DNA from 3 places in the Streptomyces sp. NPDC002328 genome. Region 2 is predicted to be linked to each of the others. Evidence: riboswitches for the same ligand, from Rfam matches in the RefSeq annotation. Region 2 holds a riboswitch; each other region holds the start of a gene.
The links. A riboswitch is a leader RNA that binds a small molecule or an ion and turns the genes downstream of it on or off. The one in region 2 is predicted to bind S-adenosylmethionine.
Positions count from the first base shown of each region.

Region 1: it holds a riboswitch for S-adenosylmethionine, as region 2 does, so the genes downstream of both, ACFYX4_RS21700 (putative leader peptide) here and thrC (threonine synthase) in region 2, are expected to answer to the same signal.
Region 3: it holds a riboswitch for S-adenosylmethionine, as region 2 does, so the genes downstream of both, ACFYX4_RS01900 (aminotransferase class V-fold PLP-dependent enzyme) here and thrC (threonine synthase) in region 2, are expected to answer to the same signal.

Region 1 is NZ_JBIARQ010000008.1:141,053-147,450, forward strand. It holds gene ACFYX4_RS21680 (dipeptide ABC transporter ATP-binding protein) at 1-661, opposite strand, end outside; gene ACFYX4_RS21685 (ABC transporter permease) at 658-1,578, opposite strand; gene ACFYX4_RS21690 (ABC transporter permease) at 1,584-2,543, opposite strand; gene ACFYX4_RS21695 (ABC transporter substrate-binding protein) at 2,547-4,094, opposite strand; gene ACFYX4_RS21700 (putative leader peptide) at 4,488-4,604, opposite strand; SAM riboswitch class IV at 4,637-4,750, opposite strand; gene ACFYX4_RS21705 (phosphotransferase enzyme family protein) at 4,802-5,878, opposite strand; gene ACFYX4_RS21710 (ABC transporter ATP-binding protein) at 5,875-6,398, opposite strand, start outside.
Region 2 is NZ_JBIARQ010000003.1:452,963-459,360, reverse strand. It holds gene ACFYX4_RS11780 (extracellular solute-binding protein) at 1-706, shown strand, start outside; gene ACFYX4_RS11775 (DUF3263 domain-containing protein) at 729-971, shown strand; gene otsB (trehalose-phosphatase) at 1,038-1,901, shown strand; gene ACFYX4_RS11765 (trehalose-6-phosphate synthase) at 1,924-3,372, opposite strand; gene ACFYX4_RS11760 (glucosyl-3-phosphoglycerate synthase) at 3,458-4,402, opposite strand; SAM riboswitch class I at 4,581-4,727, shown strand; gene thrC (threonine synthase) at 4,746-6,032, shown strand; gene ACFYX4_RS11750 (MoaD/ThiS family protein) at 6,120-6,395, shown strand.
Region 3 is NZ_JBIARQ010000001.1:413,146-419,543, reverse strand. It holds gene ACFYX4_RS01910 (cytochrome bc complex cytochrome b subunit) at 1-1,410, shown strand, start outside; gene trpD (anthranilate phosphoribosyltransferase) at 1,551-2,615, shown strand; SAM riboswitch class IV at 2,705-2,821, shown strand; gene ACFYX4_RS01900 (aminotransferase class V-fold PLP-dependent enzyme) at 2,950-4,326, shown strand; gene ACFYX4_RS01895 (Lrp/AsnC ligand binding domain-containing protein) at 4,491-4,772, opposite strand; gene ACFYX4_RS01890 (rhomboid family intramembrane serine protease) at 4,769-5,503, opposite strand; gene ACFYX4_RS01885 (hypothetical protein) at 5,685-5,924, shown strand; gene ACFYX4_RS01880 (NYN domain-containing protein) at 5,959-6,398, shown strand, end outside.

The sequences.
Region 1 (6,398 bases), on a different contig from region 2:
GCAGGATCGCCGTGCCCGACTCCTCGGTGAGACGCTGGAGATGGTCGAGGATGACGCGCTGCACGGTGACGTCGAGTGCGCTGGTCGGCTCGTCGGCGATGATCAGCCTGGGTTTCGCGGCGATGGCGACGGCGATCAGCGCCCGCTGCCGCATCCCACCGGACAGTTCGTGCGGGTACTGCCGGGCCCGGACGGCGGCGTCGGGCAACCCCGCCCGGTCCAGCACGGCGACCGCCTCGGCCGCAGCCGAACGGCGGGTCGCCAGACCGTGGATGCGCAGCACTTCGGCGACCTGCTCGCCGATCCGCTTGACGGGGTTGAGCGAGACCGTCGGATCCTGCGGCACCAGCCCGATCCGCGCGCCGCGCACGGTGCGCAGTTCGGCCTCGGACAGCGTGGCGAGGTCGTGCCGGCCGAAGCGGACCGTGCCCGCGTCGATCCGGCCGTTCGCCGCCAGCAGCCGGGTGACGGCATGCGCGGTGGTGCTCTTTCCGGAGCCGGACTCGCCGACCACGGCGGTGACTTGCCCGGGCCACACGTCGAGGTCCACACCCCGCACGGCCGGTACCGCGCCGCCGCGGGTGCGGTACGACACGGACAGTCCGCGGATCTCCAGCAGTGGTGCCGTCACGTCCTCACCGCTCTTCTGTAGGTGGGTCATCGCCACGACCATTCGCCGTCCAGGGCCCTGGCGACGCGGTTGGTGGCCAGCACGGTCGCGGCGATCGCCAGACCGGGCAGAGCGGTCAACCACCACGCGTTGGCGAGGTAGTTACGGCCGTCGGAGATCAACGTCCCCCATTCCGGGGCGGGTGGCGGCGCGCCGTAGCCGAGGAAGCTCAGCGCCGACACCGCCAGGATCGACGCGCCGAAGTCCAGCGTGGCCAGGACGATCACCGGGCCGGCGGCGTTGGGCAGGACGTGCCGTCCCAGCACCGAGTACCAGCGGGCCCCGCAGGAGCGGGACGCCTCGACGTACACCGCCTGCCGGATCCGCAGGACCTCGGCGCGCGCCACCCGGGCGAACGAGGCGACGCTCGCGATGCCCACCGCGACCGCCACCTTCACCGTCCCGTACCCGAGCGCGGTGACGAGGGCCAGCGACAGGAACAGCGCGGGGATGGAGAGCAGGACGTCGACGAAGCGCATCAGCACGTCGTCCACCCAGCGGCCCGTGAACCCGGCGACCACGCCGAGCAGACCGCCGACCACGAACGCGACCAGGACCGCGATGAGGGTTGCCTTCAAGGACAGTTGGGCGCCATGGACGACCCGGGAGAACACGTCGCGCCCCAGTTCGTCCGTGCCGAACCAGTGACTGCCGCTCGGACTGCGGAAGTTCTGGGCGGGCGTCCCCGTCAGCGGGTCCTGCGAGGTGAACAGACCCGGCCAGAACGAGGCCAGCACCACCAGCACGAGGACGACCGCCGACAGCAGCAGACCGGGACGGCGCAACAGGAAGCGCGGCAGCCGCCGTATGCCGGCAGTCCGGCCCGGCGCGGCGGGGGGACCCGTCTCGACCGGTCGGGCGAGGCCGAGCGCGGCCTCGGCCGGGTCGTCGACGAGACTCTGACCCATCTGACTCATGTGAAGCTCGCCCTCCTGCCCGAGGTCACCACGATCCGCGGGTCCAGCAGCGGATAGACCAGGTCGACCACCAGATTCGTCGCCACGAAGATCAGCGCCCCGAACATCACCACGCCCTGGACCAGCGGGATGTCCTGAGCGGTGACCGCCGCCGCGGTCACCCTGCCGAGGCCGTCGCGGGAGAACACCGTCTCGACCACCACCGAGCCGGCGATCAACTGGCCGACCAGCAGCCCGACGACCGTCAACGCGGGCAGCGACGCGTTGCGCAGCGCGTGCCGCAGATGCACCCGCCACCGGCCGGCGCCCTTGGCGCGCGCGGTCTCCACATAGGCCTGGTCCAGGGCGGTGAGCAGGCTCTTGGCCAGCACCTGGGCGATCTGCGCGCCGGTCGGGACCGCCAGCGTGAGCGCCGGCAGCACCAGGCCCCGCAGCCCGTCGTTGCCGAACGCGGGGAACCAGTGCAGCCGGAAGGAGAACGCGTCGACGAGCAGCAGCCCCACCCAGAACGTCGGGACCGACACCCCGAGCGGGGGCAGCGACAGCAGCAGCTGCCGCAGCCACCGCTGTGCGGTGTACGTCGCCACCACCGCGAGACCGCCCCCGAACACCACCGCGAGCAGCAGCGCGGCACCGGTCAACTGGAGCGTCTGCGGCAGCGCGTCGGCCAGGGTGGAGGTCACCGGACGGCCCGTGGAGACCGCGTCGCCGAAGTCCCCGCGCACCGCCCGGCCGAGATAGTCGGCGTACTGAGCCAGTACCGGCTTGTCGAAGCCGTACTCGTGCCGCAGTGCGGCGACTCGCGCCGGATCGACTTCCCCCGCGTCCATCCCGGCCCCGGCCATCGCCGTGACCGGGTCACCCGGCAGGAAGTCCAGCACCAGGAAGGACACCGTGTAGGCCGCCCACAGCACCCCGACCGCCTGCGCCAGCCGTTTGATCACGTAGAGGCGCACGGGCTAGCCGATCCAGGTGTCGTGCAGCTGGATCCGGCTGCCCGAGTCGAAGGCGAGACCGTGCACCTTCTTCGACACGCCCAGCTGGGTCTGGAGCTCCACCACCGGCACGTTGTACGCGTTCTGCACGATCGACTTCTGCGCCTCGCCCACCAGTCGACCGCGCTTGGCGGTGTCCGTGGTCGCGGCCTGTGCGGACAGAGCCGTGTCCAGTGAACCGGCCGGAAGGTGGTAGAAGTTGGCCAGCCGGGTGGAGAAGGAGCTGCGCAGGATGTCCGGGTCCGAGCGGGTCACGTTCCCCCACACCACGTCGAAGCCGCCCGACTGGAGCGTGGTGGAGAACTGGCTGACCTGGAGCTGCTTGAGCGCCACGTCCACTCCGACAGCCTTCAGTTGCTGCTGCACCAGCTCCAACGCGGGCTGGTTGGTGGCCGCGTTGGGGAACCAGGTGATGGTGAGGCTCAGCTTCCTGCCGTCCTTGGCGCGGAGTCCGTCAGCGCCCGTCCGCCAACCGGCGGCGTCCAGCAGCGACTTCGCCTTGTCCGCATCGAAGGCGAGGCTGGAGGAGAGGTCGGTGTAGTCGGGCGTAGTGTGCGCCAGGACGCTGGTCGCCGGGCGGGTGCCGGTCGGGAACACGGTGTCGGCGATCTGCTTCCGGTCGATGGCGGCCAGGATCGCCTGGCGCACCTTCGTGTCCTTCAGGACGGGCCGCTCGTTGTTGAGCCCCAGGCCGAACACCACACCGGGGTTGGCCCGGCTCTGAAGGGTGACCTGGCCGCCCTTGAGCGCCGCCTCGTTGGCCCTGCCGACGCTGCTGATGGCGTCGACCTGCCCGGACTGGAGACTGCCGGCCCGGACCCCCGCCTCGGGAACGACCTTGAACACCACACGGTCCAGGTAGGCCTCGCCCTTCTTGGACCACAACGAGGAGCCCCAGCCGTAGCCGGTACGCTTGGCCAGGGTGACCGACTGGTTCTGCGCATACTGCTTCAGCACGAACGGCCCGGACCCGATCACGCCGTCACTGCACTTCTGCTGCGGCGACCTCTTCACGCTCGCCGACGACTCGATGCCCAGCGAGTGCGTCGAAGTCGCCTGAAGGAACTGGGCGTTGGGTTCCTCGAAGGCCACCTCGACGGTCAGCGGGTCGACCACGGTGGTGCTCTTGACGCCGCTCAGATAGCCCTGCGCGAGGGTCCCCAGGGCGCCGAGCTTCGGCACCGCGTCGAAGTTGTCCTTGACCACCTGCGCGGTCAGCGGGGAACCGTCGCTGAAGGTCACCCCCGGTCGCAGATGGAAGGTGAACGTCGTCGCGTCGGCGTCGACGTCCCAGCTCTTGGCCAGCCACGGCACGATCTTCCCGGTGGTGGGGTCCTGGTCGGTCAGGGAGTCCACGATCTGGCGCACCGAGTAGATGCTGTCGTTGCTGCCGACCTGCTGCGGATCCACGCAGCCGGCGTCGGAGCCCACCGCGAAGGTCAGGGTGCCGCCGGACTGCGGCCGGCCGCTGCCGCCGCCGGAGCCGTCACCGCCCGACCCGCAGGCGGTCAGGAGGACACCGGTGGCGAGGAGGGCGGCAAGGGGGGCCCGTCGGGAAAGCCCCGAAGCCGGTCGGGAGGGCCTGAAAGCCGGTCGGTCGGGTCGGAACGCCGGTCGGGAGAGTCTGAAAGCCGAAAACGTTGTCACGGAGGGGCTTCTCCTACTCGTGTCACCAGGCACGGTGCCGCGCGAGGCACCACCGCGCATGGGCGTGCGACCCCGGCCGGCTCGACGCCGGACGCGGGGGAGCGCTGCACAGACGGGGGTCAGGGGACGACACCGAGAGCGGTGGCGAGGGGAAAGACGCAAAGGAGCCGGGGCCGACGAAGGGACGTCAGCCGAAGCCGGCGAAGGGGCGCCGGCCTGGGCCGGCGAGCGGACGTCAGCCGACGCCCGCCCGGCTCGTCAGGCCCGACAGAGGCAGCTGGTCGAGCGCTTCAGATCGATGTGGCGTCGGCGCGAGAGCCGGGAGAACGGCGTGGCATCGGCGAAGGAGGCAGCCGGGTCACCGCAGTGCCTCATGCCGATCCCCCTCTCTCCGGCCCCGTCACGGGGCCACGCGCTTGCGGGAGTCGTCGCTGACCCCGCCGGGCTTTCACCTGGAGCACCCCACCGCGCGGGAGGGTTGCCGGTCAGCGAGCCAGGGCTTGACGCTGACACTCAATGCCATTCGTGATGTTAGGGAGCCGATTCGGCGTACGTCAATGCCGCCACCGTCGTCAGCCGCGCACGGACCCCGTGATCCGGTCGAGGAGACGGCGGCCGTTCGCGCCCGTGAACCATTCGGCGTGGCCGACGTAGTACTCGTACGCCAGCCGCGTGTTCTCCGCCGAACGGGTCACTCCGTGGAAGTAGCCGAGTTCGGACAGCGCGAACTCCGCGTGCACCAACGGGAGAAGCGCGGGCAGCGCGGCCGACTCCGCGGCGCTGAGCGGTCGTACGGACCGGTAGCCGTCGAGGAGTGCCGCGGCGTCCTGCTCGCGCACCGGACGGCCGGGCCGCAGCCACTGCACGGCGTTGCGCTCGATCGCCGTGGCGAGGTCGTGCACGGCGGTCGTGCGATCGCTCATGCCGAAGTCCAGGACGGTGGAGACCCGGCCGTCGGCACCCCACAAGAGGTTCGAGGCGTGCCAGTCGTTGTGGGTCCACAGGGGTTCGAGAGCGGCGAGGTGGGGAGCCAGCCGCTCGTGCAGGGGGAGCAGTACGCGCTCGGTGTCCGCACGCCAGGAGAAGTCCCGCAACGCCTCCGCCAACGCCGGACGCTCCGTGACGTACCGCTCCAGCTCTGCCCGCGGGTCGTGCGAGGCGAAGACGGTGAACGAGGCGACGAGCGGCTGCACTTGGCGGCGTGGCGCGTCGAACCCCCGCGCCGCCAGGTGCGTTCGGGCCAGCGCCTCGCCCGCCGCCCGCGCGTGACCTGCGGAACGGAACGGCGACCAGGACAGCGCGTCCCGGTACAGGTCCGTCCCCGCGCCGACCGAGTGGACTTCGTACGTCCACGCGTCGCGCGCCACCGCGTCCAGCACCTCCACCACCGGCGCCCCGCGCAGCCGCAGGTGACGCAGGAACGCGTGCTCCTCCGCCAGCCCCGGCAGGGTCCGTACGGAGTGGTGGTGACGTTTCACGAACAGGCGCCGCCCGTCCTGTTCCACGAGGGCCGCCGCCGACAGCGGGCGCGGGCTGCGCCACACCACCCGGGCCGGCCCGACGACGTCCGTCACCTCCGTGTCGGTGAGCGGCGCCCAGTCCGGCTCGACCGGTTCGGTGCCCAGGCCGTGGGCCAGAAGTGAACTCACGCCGTGCCCACCGCCGTTGTGCCGCGCAGAGCCTCCAGGACCCGGCGCTCGGCCGCCGCGAACTCGGGCGCCGTGAGGTCCTCCACTCCGCGCGGGCGGGGGAGCGGCGTCTCGATGCGCTCGACCACCGTGGCGGGCCGCGGCGACAGGACGTGCACGGTGTCCGCGAGCAGCACCGCCTCACGTATGTCATGGGTGACCAGGACGACCGTCCAGCGGTGCCGCTGCCACATCCCGGCCAGCCACAGCTGCATCTCGGTCCGGGTCAGCGAGTCCAGCGCGCCGAACGGCTCGTCCAGCAGGAGCACCGGACGCTCCAGCACGACGGTGCGCAACAGCGCGGCCCGCTGCCGCATCCCCCCGCTGAGCTGGGAGGGGTACGCCTTCTGGAAGCCGTCGAGCCCGAAGTCGGCGAAGAGCGCGTCGGCCCGCGCCCGTGCCTGCTTCTTCTTCACGCCCTGGGCCTCCAGCCCCAGCGCCGTGTTGTCCAGCACGGTCCGCCACGGGAACAGCAGGTCCT
Region 2 (6,398 bases):
CTACGCGCTGCCCCTCGGCCCCGAGGAGGCCCAGGCCGAGACCCTTCAGTGGCTGCTCAGCGGCGGGGGCGGCTACACCCCGAGCGCCACCGGCTACAACTTCGACTCCACCGAGAACGTCGAGACGTTCACCTGGCTGAAGGACAAGCTGGTCGGCGGGGGGCTGACCGGGCCGGTCGCGCCGGGCAAACTGAACCGGGCCGCCGCGTTCTCCGCGTTCGCCGCCGGACAGGTCGGGATGCTCAACGGGCATCCCTCGCTGATGAAGATGGCCGAGAAGAAGGGCGTCCAGTTCGGGATGGTGGCCATGCCGGGCGCCGACGGGCCGAGCCGGACCTCCCTCGGCGTCGCCGACTGGATGACCGCCTTCAAGCAGAACGGGCACGCCGAACAGATCGGCGACTTCCTCGACTTCGTCTACGACGAGGAGAACGTGCTCGCCTTCTCCCGCGAGTACGACCTGCTGCCGGTCACCAACTCCGCCTCCCAGACCATGAGCACCACCCCGGAGGACGCGGACCTGCGGCCGTTCCTGGAGATGCTCCCCGTCTCCGAGTCGTACCCCGTCGGGCGGACCTCGTGGGCGACGGTCAGCGCGGACATCAAGCGGCGGATCGGCCTCGCCGTCGCCGCGAACGGCAGCCCGGCGGGCGTCCTGAGCGAGCTCCAGACGGCGGCGACGACCGCGGACAGCTCCGCCGGCTGAGCGGTTGGGCTACCGTGCGGGCATGGAACGGGCGGAGGAAGAAGGGCTGGGGGCGAGGGAGCGGGACGTCCTCGCCCTGGAGCGGCGCGGGTTCTCCGGGCCCGGGGCCAAGGAGCGGGCGATCCGCGAGGAACTGGGGCTGTCCCCGGTCCGCTACTACCAGCTCCTGAACGCCCTCCTCGACGACCCCCGGGCCCTCGCCCACGACCCGGTGACGGTGAACCGCCTCCGCAGAGTCCGGGAGGCCCGCCGGGGGGACCGTTGACGACCGGGGCAACTCCGGGCGGGCTGTGATTGCCGCAGGCACACCCCCCGCAGCTATCGTCACCGTATGGGCACCCAAGAGACGCACCCCGCGGAATCCGCAGCGCTCCCCACCCCCACCACCGCGTACGGGCGAGAGGCGCTGGACGTGATCCGGGCGCGGCCCGGCGCCGCTCTCGTCGCGCTCGACTTCGACGGCACGCTCGCCCCGATCGTCGAGAACCCCGACGACGCCCGCGCGCACCCCGACGCCGTCCCCGCGCTCGCGGCGCTCGCCCCGAAGATCGCCTCCGTCGCCGTCGTCACCGGGCGGCCCCCCGCCGTGGCCGTGCGCAACGGCGGCTTCGCCGACGTGCCCGGACTGGACCGGCTCGTGGTGCTCGGGCATTACGGCGCCGAACGCTGGGACGCCCGCACCGGCGAGGTCAGCGCCCCCGCCCCGCACCCCGGTGTCGCCGCCGCCCGCGCCGACCTGCCGGGCGTGCTGGAGGCGGCCGGGGCGTGGCAGGGCACGTGGGTGGAGGAGAAGGGCCGGGCCGTCGCCGTGCACACGCGCCGCGCCGAGGACCCGCAGGCCGCGTTCGAGGCGCTGCGGCAGCCGCTCACCGACCTCGCCGCCCGGCACGGGCTGATCGTCGAGCCGGGCCGGATGGTCCTGGAACTGCGGCCCCCCGGCGTGGACAAGGGGGTGGCCCTGACGGAGTACGTGCGTGAGATCGGTGCCGAGTCCGTCCTCTACGCCGGCGACGACCTCGGCGACCTCCCGGCCTTCGCCGCCGTCGAGAAGCTCCGCTCGGAGGGCCTGCCCGGCCTGCTCGTGGCCAGCGGCAGCGCCGAGGTCACCGAGCTGTCCGAGCGGGCCGACCTCGTCGTCGACGGGCCCGCGGGCGTCGTACGGCTGCTGCGCGCGCTCGCCGCCCAGCTGGGCTGAACACCGTCAGCCGGGCTCACCCTCAGCCGGGCTGGGCATCCCGCTGGATTTCCCGCAGCGCCTGCAACTGGTCCAGGAACCACTGGGCCGGGGGCAGCGCGGTGGCGGCCGCCGCCAGCCGCTTGGTGTGCTCCGCCCGCTCCTGCGGCCCGGTGTTGAGGGCCTCGTGCAGGGCGCGGGCGGTCTCCAGCACGTCGTAGGGGTTCACCACGATCGCGTCGTCGCCGAGTTCCGCGTACGCGCCCGCCTCCCGGGAGAGCACCAGCACGCAGCCGTCGTCGGAGACGACCGGCACCTCCTTCGCGACGAGGTTCATGCCGTCGCGGATCGGGTTGACCAGGGCCACGTCCGCGAGCCGGTAGGCGGCCAGGGAGCGGGCGAAGTCGTCCTTGACGTGCAGGACGACCGGGGTCCAGCCGGGCGTGCCGTACCGCTCGTTGATCTCCCCCGCGACCCGCTGCACCTCGGCGGTGTAGTCGCGGTACACGGCGAGGTCCTGGCGGGAGGGGTAGGCGAAGGCGACGTGGACGACGCGTTCGCGCCACTCCGGCTGGTCGTCGAGGAGCTGCCGGTAGGCCAGCAGCCCGCGGACGATGTTCTTCGACAGCTCGGTGCGGTCCACGCGGACGATCGTCCGGCGCGCGCCGCCGTCGGGCGCCGCGCCGATCTCCTCGCGCAGCGCCGTGATGCGCTCCTCGACGTCCGGCTCGTGGGAGCGGGCGCGCAGGAAGTCGGCGTCCGCGCCGAGCCCGTGCACGCCGATCTCCGTCCCGCCCAGCCCGCCGGCGAACTCGTCGCAGCACGCGGTGAACGCGTCCGCCCAGCGGCGGGTGAGGAAGCCCAGCCGGTCCGCGCCGAGCATGCCCCGCAGCAACTGCTCCCGGACGTCGGAGGGCAGCAGGCGGAAGTAGTCCACCGGCGCCCACGGCGTGTGCGAGAAGTGGCCGATGCGCAGGTCGGGGCGCAGCTCGCGGAGCATCCCCGGGACCAGGCAGAGGTGGTAGTCCTGCACGAGGACGGCCGCGCCCTGCGCCGCCTCCTCGGCCAGCGCCTCCGCGAAGGCGCGGTTGTACGTCTCGTACGACGCCCACTGACGCCGGAACTCCGCGTCGAACACCGGCTCCAGCGGGGTCTGGTAAAGCAGGTGGTGGACGAACCACAGCACGGAGTTGGCGACGCCGTTGTACGCGTCGGCGTGCACGTCCGCGGGGATGTCGAGCATCCGCACCCCGTCCTCGCCCACCCCGCGCCGTACGGCCTCGCGGTCGTCGTCGGAGAGCGCCGAGCAGACCCAGAGGGCGTCCGCGTCCGAGCCGATCGCCGACAGCCCCGAGACCAGGCCCCCGCCGCCGCGTTTCGTCGTCAGCGAGCCGTCCTCGCCCACCGAGTAGGACACCGGGCCGCGGTTGGACGCGACCAGCACCTGAGCAGCCGCGTCACGCTCGGAAGCAGTGGAACCCGTGGAAGCCATACGCCTCAACCTAGCCCGCACGGGAAACGCTCAAACGTACGGAAGCACTCAGCGAACGCCCGTATACATCCTGCTCACCGAGCGGTCACGCCACCCGGCGCGCCGCGTACTCCGCGATGTCCGCCATCGGCGGCCTCTCCTCCGTGTCCACCGAGTGGGTGCGCGGCTCGAAACCGTCCGCTCCCCGCTCGAACTGGGTGAGCGCGGGGCGCACGAGGTGCCCGCGCGCCAGCCGCAACTGCGCCGTGCGGTAGATCGCCGCCGCCATCCGGCCCAGCGCCTGCCCGTCCTGGTGCCGGTGCTTGCGCACGCCCACGTCGACCTGCGCGAGGGCGTCCAGGCCCACCAGGTGCAGCGCGTCGACCAGCATCCCCAGCTCCACGCCGTACCCGACCGGGAACGGCAGCTGCTCCAGCAGACCGCGGCGGGCCGCGTACTCCCCGCCCAGCGGCTGCACGAAGCCCGCCAGCTGCGGCCAGTGCAGGTTCAGCAGCGGCCGTGCCATCAGCTCCGTCACCCGGCCGCCCTGTCCCGCGGCGCCGCCCAGCGGACGGTCGTACATCGCCTTGACCAGGTCCACGCCGGGATCGGTGAGCAGCGGGCCGACGATCCCCGACACGAAGTCGGAGGAGAACTCCCGCAGATCGGCGTCGACGAAGCAGACGACGTCCCCGGTGGTGACCAGGAGCGAGCGCCACAGCACCTCGCCCTTGCCGGGCACCGCCGGGATGCGGGGCAGGATCGCGTCCCGGTGCACGACGCGCGCGCCCGCCGCCGCGGCCACCTGCGAGGTGCGGTCGGTGGAGCCCGAGTCGACGACGACGATCTCGTCGACGAGCGGGACCTGTTGCATGAGGTCGTGACGGATGATCGCGACGATGTCGCCTACCGTCTCCTCCTCGTTCAGCGCGGGCAGCACCACGGACACCGACTGGCCCGTGGCGCGCTTGGCGGCCATGATCCTGTGCAGCGGGCGATCGGTCACCGACCAGGAGCGGGTGGCCAGCCAGCGCTCGACTTCTTCCAGCACGGTCTGCGGCTCCTCACTGTCGTGATCACACCAGGTGCACACGGCGTCACCGTGTGATCCGTCTCGCGGTTCGGACGACTATCTCAACTGTCCTGGCCGTCGGTTACAGTCTTGAACAACGCGGATGACCATCGCATGTCCGGGGTCATCCGGCGTTCAGCGCTCAACAACCACATACCGCTCATCCAGAGGGGCAGAGGGACACGGCCCGATGAAGCCCCGGCAACCCTCCAGCCGGTCTCGACACGTCGAAGTGGCGAGGCTCCCGGCTCGGGAAGGTGCCAAATCCGTCTCACGGCGAGATGCGTCGTGAGGAAGATGAGGAGAAAGGGCCTCGCCTCACATGGCTGCGCAGACTGTTGCAAGCACCACCGAATCCACCGTGGACCTCGGCCCCGCCGCCGCGCTGAGCTGCCGCGAATGCGGTCACCGCGTCCCCCTCGGTCCGGTCTTCGCGTGCGAGGAGTGTTTCGGCCCGCTGGAGATCGCCTACGACTTCTCGGCCTACGACACCGAAGAGCTCCGCAAGCGCATCGAAGCGGGCCCCGCGAACATCTGGCGCTACGCCCCGCTCCTGCCCGTCCCGGCGGACGTCGCGGACAAGCCGAACATCAACCCCGGCTGGACCAAGCTCGTCCAGGCCGACAACCTCGCGCGTGAGCTCGGCGTCGAGCCCGGCAAGCTCTTCGTCAAGGACGACTCCGGCAACCCGACCCACTCCTTCAAGGACCGGGTCGTCGCCCAGGCCCTGGAGGCCGCCCGCGCCTTCGGCTTCACCACCCTGTCCTGCTCCTCCACCGGCAACCTCGCCGGCGCGGTGGGCGCCGCCGCGGCCCGCGCCGGCTTCCGCTCCTGCGTGTTCATCCCGCACGACCTGGAGCAGGGCAAGGTCGTCATGGCGGCGGTCTACGGCGGCGAACTCGTCGGCATCGAGGGCAACTACGACGACGTGAACCGCTTCTGCTCCGAGCTGATCGGCGACCCGGCGGGCGAGGGCTGGGGCTTCGTCAACGTCAACCTGCGGCCGTACTACGCCGAGGGCTCCAAGACGCTGGCGTACGAGATCTGCGAGCAGCTCGGCTGGCGGCTTCCCGACCAGCTGGTGGTGCCCATCGCCTCCGGGTCGCAGCTCACGAAGATCGACAAGGGGCTCCAGGAGCTGATCAAGCTCGGGCTCGTCGAGGACAAGCCGTACAAGATCTTCGGCGCGCAGGCCGAGGGGTGCTCGCCGGTGTCCGTCGCCTACAAGGCCGGCCACGACGTCGTCCGGCCGCAGAAGCCGAACACCATCGCCAAGTCGCTGGCGATCGGCAACCCGGCGGACGGTCCGTACGTGCTCGACATCGCGCGGCGCACCGGCGGCGCGGTGGAGGACGTGAACGACGAGCAGGTCGTGGACGCGATCAAGCTGCTCGCGCGGACCGAGGGGATCTTCGCGGAGACCGCCGGTGGGGTGACCGTGGGCGTCACGCGCAAGCTGATCGAGAACGGGGTGCTGGACCCGACGCTGACGACTGTCGTCCTCAACACCGGGGACGGTCTCAAGACGTTGGACGCGGTGGCCGGGACGGGGCTCACCGCGACGATCCGTCCCAGCCTGGACTCGTTCCGCGAAGCTGGTCTCGCCTAAGAGTCGTTGTTCGTCTGCGGGGCCGATGGTGGCTGGTCGCGCAGTTCCCCGCGCCCCTTGGTGGGCTGCCCTACTGGAGGTTTCACCGTGAGCGTCAACGTCCGCATCCCCACCATCCTCCGCACCTACACGGGTGGCGCGGCCGAGGTCTCCGCCGAAGGGGGGACCCTCGGGGAGGTCATCGCCGATCTGGAGAAGAACCACACGGGCATCGCGGCCCGCGTTCTCGATGATCAGGGCAAGCTGCGCCGGTTCGTCAACGTGTATGTCAACGACGACGACGTCCGCTTCGAACAGGGTCTTGAGACGGCCACTCCGGACGGTGCCGGAGTGTCCATCATTCCGGCTGTCGCGGGCGGCTGACCG
Region 3 (6,398 bases), on a different contig from region 2:
ATGAACGAGGTGGAGTACCACGGCTCCTACGTCCCGCTCCAGGGACAGCTGATGTCCGAGGCCTTCAACTCGACCATGCACATCTCCTTCGATGTGCGCGGTGGTCTGCTGATCCGGCAGATCCACCACTGGGCCGCGGTCATCTTCCTCGCCGGCATGTTCGTGCACATGATGCGCGTCTTCTTCACCGGCGCGTTCCGCAAGCCGCGTGAGATCAACTGGCTGTTCGGCTTCCTGCTGTTCGTCCTGGGCATGTTCACCGGTTTCACCGGCTACTCGCTCCCGGACGACCTGCTCTCCGGCACCGGTGTCCGCTTCACGCAGGGCGCGATCCTGTCCGTGCCGATCGTCGGCACGTACATCTCGATGTTCCTGTTCGGCGGGGAGTTCCCGGGCGGCGACTTCGTCGCGCGGTTCTACTCGATCCACATTCTGCTGCTGCCGGGCATCATGCTCGGGCTCGTGGTCGGCCACCTGATCCTGGTCTTCTACCACAAGCACACGCAGTTCGCGGGCCCCGGCCGCACCAACAAGAACGTCGTCGGCATGCCGCTGCTGCCGGTCTACATGGCCAAGGCCGGAGGCTTCTTCTTCCTGGTCTTCGGCGCCATCGCGGCCATCGCCGGTATCGCGTCCATCAACCCGATCTGGGTGCTCGGCCCCTACCGTCCGGACCAGGTGTCCACCGGCGCCCAGCCCGACTGGTACATGGGCTTCGCCGAGGGTCTGATCCGCGCCATGCCGGGCTGGGAGATCAACTTCTGGGGTCACACGCTCGTCCTGGGCGTGTTCGTCCCGCTGGTGCTCTTCGGTCTGTTCCTCGGCGTGATCGCGCTCTACCCGTTCATCGAGTCCTGGATCACCGGCGACAAGCGCGAGCACCACATCCTGGACCGTCCGCGCAACGCCCCGACCCGTACGGCCTTCGGCGTCGCCTGGATCACCGGCTACATGATCATGCTGATCGGCGGTGGCAACGACATCGTCGCCACCCACTTCCACCTGTCGATCAACGCGGTCACCTGGTTCGTCCGGATCGGCTTCTTCGCCGGACCGGTGCTCGCCTTCGTGGTCACCAAGCGGATCTGCCTCGGCCTTCAGCGCCGCGACAAGGACAAGGTGCTGCACGGTCGGGAGACCGGCACCATCAAGCGCCTGCCGCACGGTGAGTTCATCGAGGTGCACGAGCCGCTCAGCCAGGAGGCCCTGTACACGCTCACCGCGCACGAGCAGTACCAGCCCGCCGAGATCGGCCCCACGGTCGACGAGAACGGCGTCGAGCGCAAGGTGAAGCGTTCCGAGAAGGTCCGCGCCAAGCTCAGCAAGGCGTACTACGGCGAGGAGAACCAGATCGCCAAGCCGACCGTCGAGGAGTACCGGGAGATCACGAGCGGCCACGGCCACCACTGATCACTGCGTCGCCACACCACACTGAAGGGCCCCGTCCGGTGTTCGGACGGGGCCCTTCGGCGTGCCGTCCGGCTGGATAGGGTGGGATCACAACTCTCTTACGGGAGTTCCCCTCTCGTACGACACCCAGGAGCGGCCATATGAGCGCTGTGCACCCCGCTGGAGGCGACACCGCGGCGGGCCGCTCCTGGCCCGGACTGCTGAACGGCCTACTGGAGGGCCGCGACCTCACCGCGGACGACACCGCCTGGGCGATGGACCTGATCATGCGCGGCGAGGCCACCGACGCGCAGATCGCCGGGTTCGCGGTGGCGCTGCGCGCCAAGGGCGAGACCGTCGAGGAGATCACCGGTCTGGTGCGCACGATGTACCGGCACGCGAACGTGATCGAGGTGCCCGGCCGGACCGTCGACATCGTCGGCACCGGTGGCGACGGCGCGAAGACGGTGAACATCTCCACCATGTCGTCGATCGTCATCGCCGGCACGGGCGCGAAGGTCGTCAAGCACGGCAACCGGGCCGCGTCCTCCGCGTCCGGCGCCTCGGACGTCCTGGAGAAGCTCGGCGTCAATCTGGAACTGACCCCGAAGCGGGTGGCCGAGGTGGCCGAGGAGGCCGGCATCACCTTCTGCTTCGCCATCAAGTTCCATCCGGCGCTGCGTCATGTCGCCGCGGCCCGCGGCCAGTTGGGCATCCGCACCACCTTCAACGCGCTGGGTCCGCTGACCAACCCGGCGAAGGTGAAGGCCCAGGCGGTGGGCGTCGCCGATCCGCGGATGGCCCCGCTCATCGCCGGCGTCTTCGCCGAACGCGGCAACTCCTCCCTGGTGTTCCGCGGCGACGACGGCTTCGACGAGCTGACGACGACGTCGACTTCACGGGTCTGGGTCGTCCGCGACGGCAAGGTCACCGAGGAGACATTCGACCCGCGGGACGTGGGCATCGAGCTGGTCCCCGTGGAGGCGCTGCGCGGCGCGGACCCCTCGTACAACGCGGAGGTCGCGCGCCGGCTGCTGGAGGGCGAGACGGGCCCCGTCCGGGACGCCGTGCTGCTGAACTCCGCGGCGGCGCTGGTGGCGCTGGACCCGACGGACGCCCCGCTGACCGAGCAGATCCGGGCCGGCATGGAGAAGGCGGCCCGGTCCGTCGACTCCGGCGCGGCCAAGCAGGCGCTGGAGCGCTGGGTGGCGGCGAGCAACGCGTAAGACCCCTCTCCAGAGGGGGGATGGGGCGCGGTCCCGCGATCCGGACAGGAGTTGCGGGACCGCGAACGCATCACGTACGTTCCTGTCCAGGTCATGAGTGACAGTCATGAGGCCCCGGCCGACTGTCCGGCAACCCTCCGTCCGTGGCGGGGTGCCCCGGGTGAAGACCAGGCCGTGCACAGCAAGGTGCGCGGCAAGCGCGGATCCCTCTCGCAACCAGGGATCCTGGTCGTCGAGGAGTCTCCCGTGAGCAAGCGAATGCGTTAGGGCGCCGAGCCCCGCCTCCGCACACCCTCTCTCACTCTTTTCCCTTCTGTCTCACGGGAGTTCCGCCATGTCCGTCTCCACCACCGCCCTCGCCCCGTCGGTTTGTTCCCCGCTGCCCGTTCTGGGCCGGGATGTCACCGTCCCGCTCGTCACGGGCGGCGAAGTCACCTACGCGGCGCTCGACTACGCGGCCAGCGCCCCCGCCCTCCAGCGCGTCTGGGACGACGTGGCGGCCTACGCCCCGTACTACGGCAGCGTCCACCGCGGCGCCGGCTACCTCTCCCAGCTCTCCACCGACCTGTTCGAGAACGCCCGCCGGACGGTCGCCGAGTTCCTCGACTGCCGCGCCGACGACCAGCTGGTCTTCACCCGCTCCACCACCGACTCCCTGAACCTCCTCGCCGCCGCGCTGCCCGCCGACTGCCAGGTCTTCGTCTTCGAGACCGAGCACCACGCCAGCCTGCTGCCCTGGAAGGACGCCCGCGTCACCTACCTCGACGCCCCGCGCACCCCCGGCCAGGCCGTCGAGACCCTGGAGCGCGCCCTCGCCGCCCGCACGGTGTCGACCGAGGGGGGCCACGGCCCCGCCCTGGTCTGCGTCACCGGCGCCTCCAACGTCACCGGCGAGCTGTGGCCCGTGCGCGAGCTGGCCGCCGCGGCCCACGCGCACGGCGCCCGCATCGTCCTCGACGCCGCCCAGCTGGCCCCCCACCACCCGGTCTCCGTCCGTGACCTGGACGTCGACTGGATCGCCTTCTCCGGCCACAAGCTGTACGCCCCGTTCGGCACCGGCGTCCTCGCCGGCCGCGCCGACTGGCTGCGCGCGGCCGAGCCGTACCTCGCGGGCGGCGGCGCGAGCCGCAAGGTCACCCGGCGCGAGGACGGGGGAGTGGACGTGGAGTGGCACGAGGGCGCCGCCCGCCACGAGGCCGGCTCCCCGAACGTCATCGGCGCCTACTCCATCGCGTCGGCCTGCAAGGCCCTCACCGAGGCCGGCTTCGACGCGCTGGTCGCCCGCGAGCGCCACCTGATCGACAAGGTGCGGACGGGCCTGGCCGACGTCCCGGAGGTCCGGATCCTCTCCCTCTTCGGCGACGACGCCCCGCGGGTCGGCGTCATCTCCTTCGTCGTCGAGGGCTGGAACAGCTCCCACTTCGCCGCCGCCCTCTCCGCCGAGTACGGCATCGGCGTCCGCGACGGCCTCTTCTGCGCCCACCCCCTGGTCCGCACCCTGCTGGGCAGCGCCCCCGAGACGCAGGGCGAGTGCGGCGCCCCCGAGGCGGCCCCCGGCGAGAAGTCCCTCAACGCCATCCGCGTGAGCTTCGGCGCGGGCACCCCCGACGAGCACGTGGACCGTTTCGTGGGCGCGGTGAAGGAACTGGTGACCCAGGGCGCGAAGTGGCAGTACAGGACGGAAGACGGCCGCTGCGTCCCGGCGGTGTGAGCGATTTCGCCCGCCGGCGACCTCGCTGTCCGAGCGCCCTCGGGGGCACCCCCAGGGGCGCGGGGCTGTGTCGATATGCGGCTCCGCCGCGTGGGCGCGACAAGCCACCGCGAACCCGCAGACGCACGAAGCACCCGCGCCCCGCAGACGCCTAGGCGACCACCTCAGGAGTCCAGCCCGATCGCAAAAGCCGCCTCGAGGTCATGCTGCGAGTACGTACGGAAAGCGACGTGAGTGTCCGTCCCCAGAACACCGGGGATCTTGCTGATCCGCCCGGGGATCACCTCGGCGAGGTCCTCGTGCTGCCGCACCCGCACCATGGCGATCAGGTCGTACGTCCCGGTCACGGAGAACACCTCGCTCACGGACTCCAGCGAAGCGATCGACTCCGCGATCTCGGGGATCCGGTCCACGCTGGTCTTGATGAGGACGATCGCGGTGATCACGGCTGGTTCTCTCCCTCGGGGGCCGGAGCTGGGGCGGCCTTCACTGTAGTCGGCCCGTTGAACCGGGCCCACGCGTAGCCGAAGCCCAGGCCGAACCCCATCAGATGCGCGAGGTAGGCCACGCCCGGCCCCTGCCCGGCCCGCCCCGCCGCCAGCCATTGCAGCGCCGCCCAGAACGGCAGCACCACCCAGGCCGGGAAACGCAGCGGCAGGAAGAAGAGGAACGGCAGGAGACTGGTCACCCGCGCTCTGGGAAACAGGTAGAGGAACCCGCCGAGGACCGCCGAGATCGCCCCGGACGCCCCCACCAGGGGCTGCTCGGAGCCGGCGTTGGCGGCGGCGTAGCCCGCGAGGGCCAGGCAGCCGCAGCACAGGTAGAAGAGCGTGAACTGGACGCGGCCCATCCGGTGCTCGGCCATGGCCCCGAAGACGTAGAGGAAGAGCATGTTGCCCAGCAGGTGCACCCAGGTGCCGTGGACGAACAGCGCCGTGGCCGGGGTGAGGAGCGCGCGGGGGGAGCCGTCGAACAGGTCGGCGGGGATCACGCCCCAGCGGCGGAAGTAGGCCCGTTGCGCGGCCTCCAGCTCCTCGCCGGCGCCGTACGCGGGATGGAGGCCGGAGGCCGGGCCGATCGCGAAGAGCAGACAGCACAGGGCGATCAGTCCGTACGTCACCGGCGCGGAGGGGTGCCGGATCGCTCGGTCCAGGGCCCCGTTCCAGTCGCTGATCATGGACACAGAGCATGACGTAACGGGACGGACTCCCCCCTCTCGCCTCGCCGCCGTGGACGGATGGGCGGCGAGTACCCGCCAGGCCGTAGGGTTACGAGCCACACGCACAGGGTGCCCGCCGGGCGTCCGGTGGGTGCCGGAGAAGCGGAAGACCGACACTAGAAGGAAGCGGACAGTCACGATGACGGTTCCCCTGCCGACCGCCACGACGCGGTGGCGCTGCACGCTGTGCGGCAACCTCACCCGGTTCGATGTGACGCGCTCGTCGAAGGTCGTCGAGTACGTGCACCTCGATCTGGCCGGTGAGCCGGACGTCGAGGAGCGCGAGGTGGTCAGTGAGACCATCGAGTCGGTGCGGTGCCGTTGGTGCAACGCCGTGGACCAGGTGGAACTCGTGGACAGGCCGGGCGCCGGCTCCTGAGGAGCGGGCCCGCACAGCTAGTGGGGTGTGACGGATGGTGGAGAGCGCAGGCGGGGGGCCGGGCGACGGCGCCGCTGAGGTGCTCGACCGTCCGCTGCCCGACGGCGTGCGCCGCCGGGTCGTGCAGATCGTCTCGGACGGTTTCGGCGGGCTGACCGTCGGTGAACTGCCCGCCCAGTTGCGGCAGTACGCCCGGTTCGCCCCGAACCGCCGGGCCAAGTTCGCGGGCAACGCGATGGCCGCCGCGCTGGAGACGGATCCGCTGTTCCGGCAGCGCATCGCGGAGAAGTTCAGAGAGGCGCAGCCGGAACTCGCGGGCGCCCTCGACTCCGGCTCGCCGCCCCCGGCCGCGGATCCGCTCGATGTGGCGGCCGCGGCCTATGTGCTGCGGCCCACCGGCTGGGTGAAGCTGGTGACGGCCGCCGGCGAGGAGGCGCAGCGCGCGGACGCCGAGCGGGCCGACGAGGAGAGCCG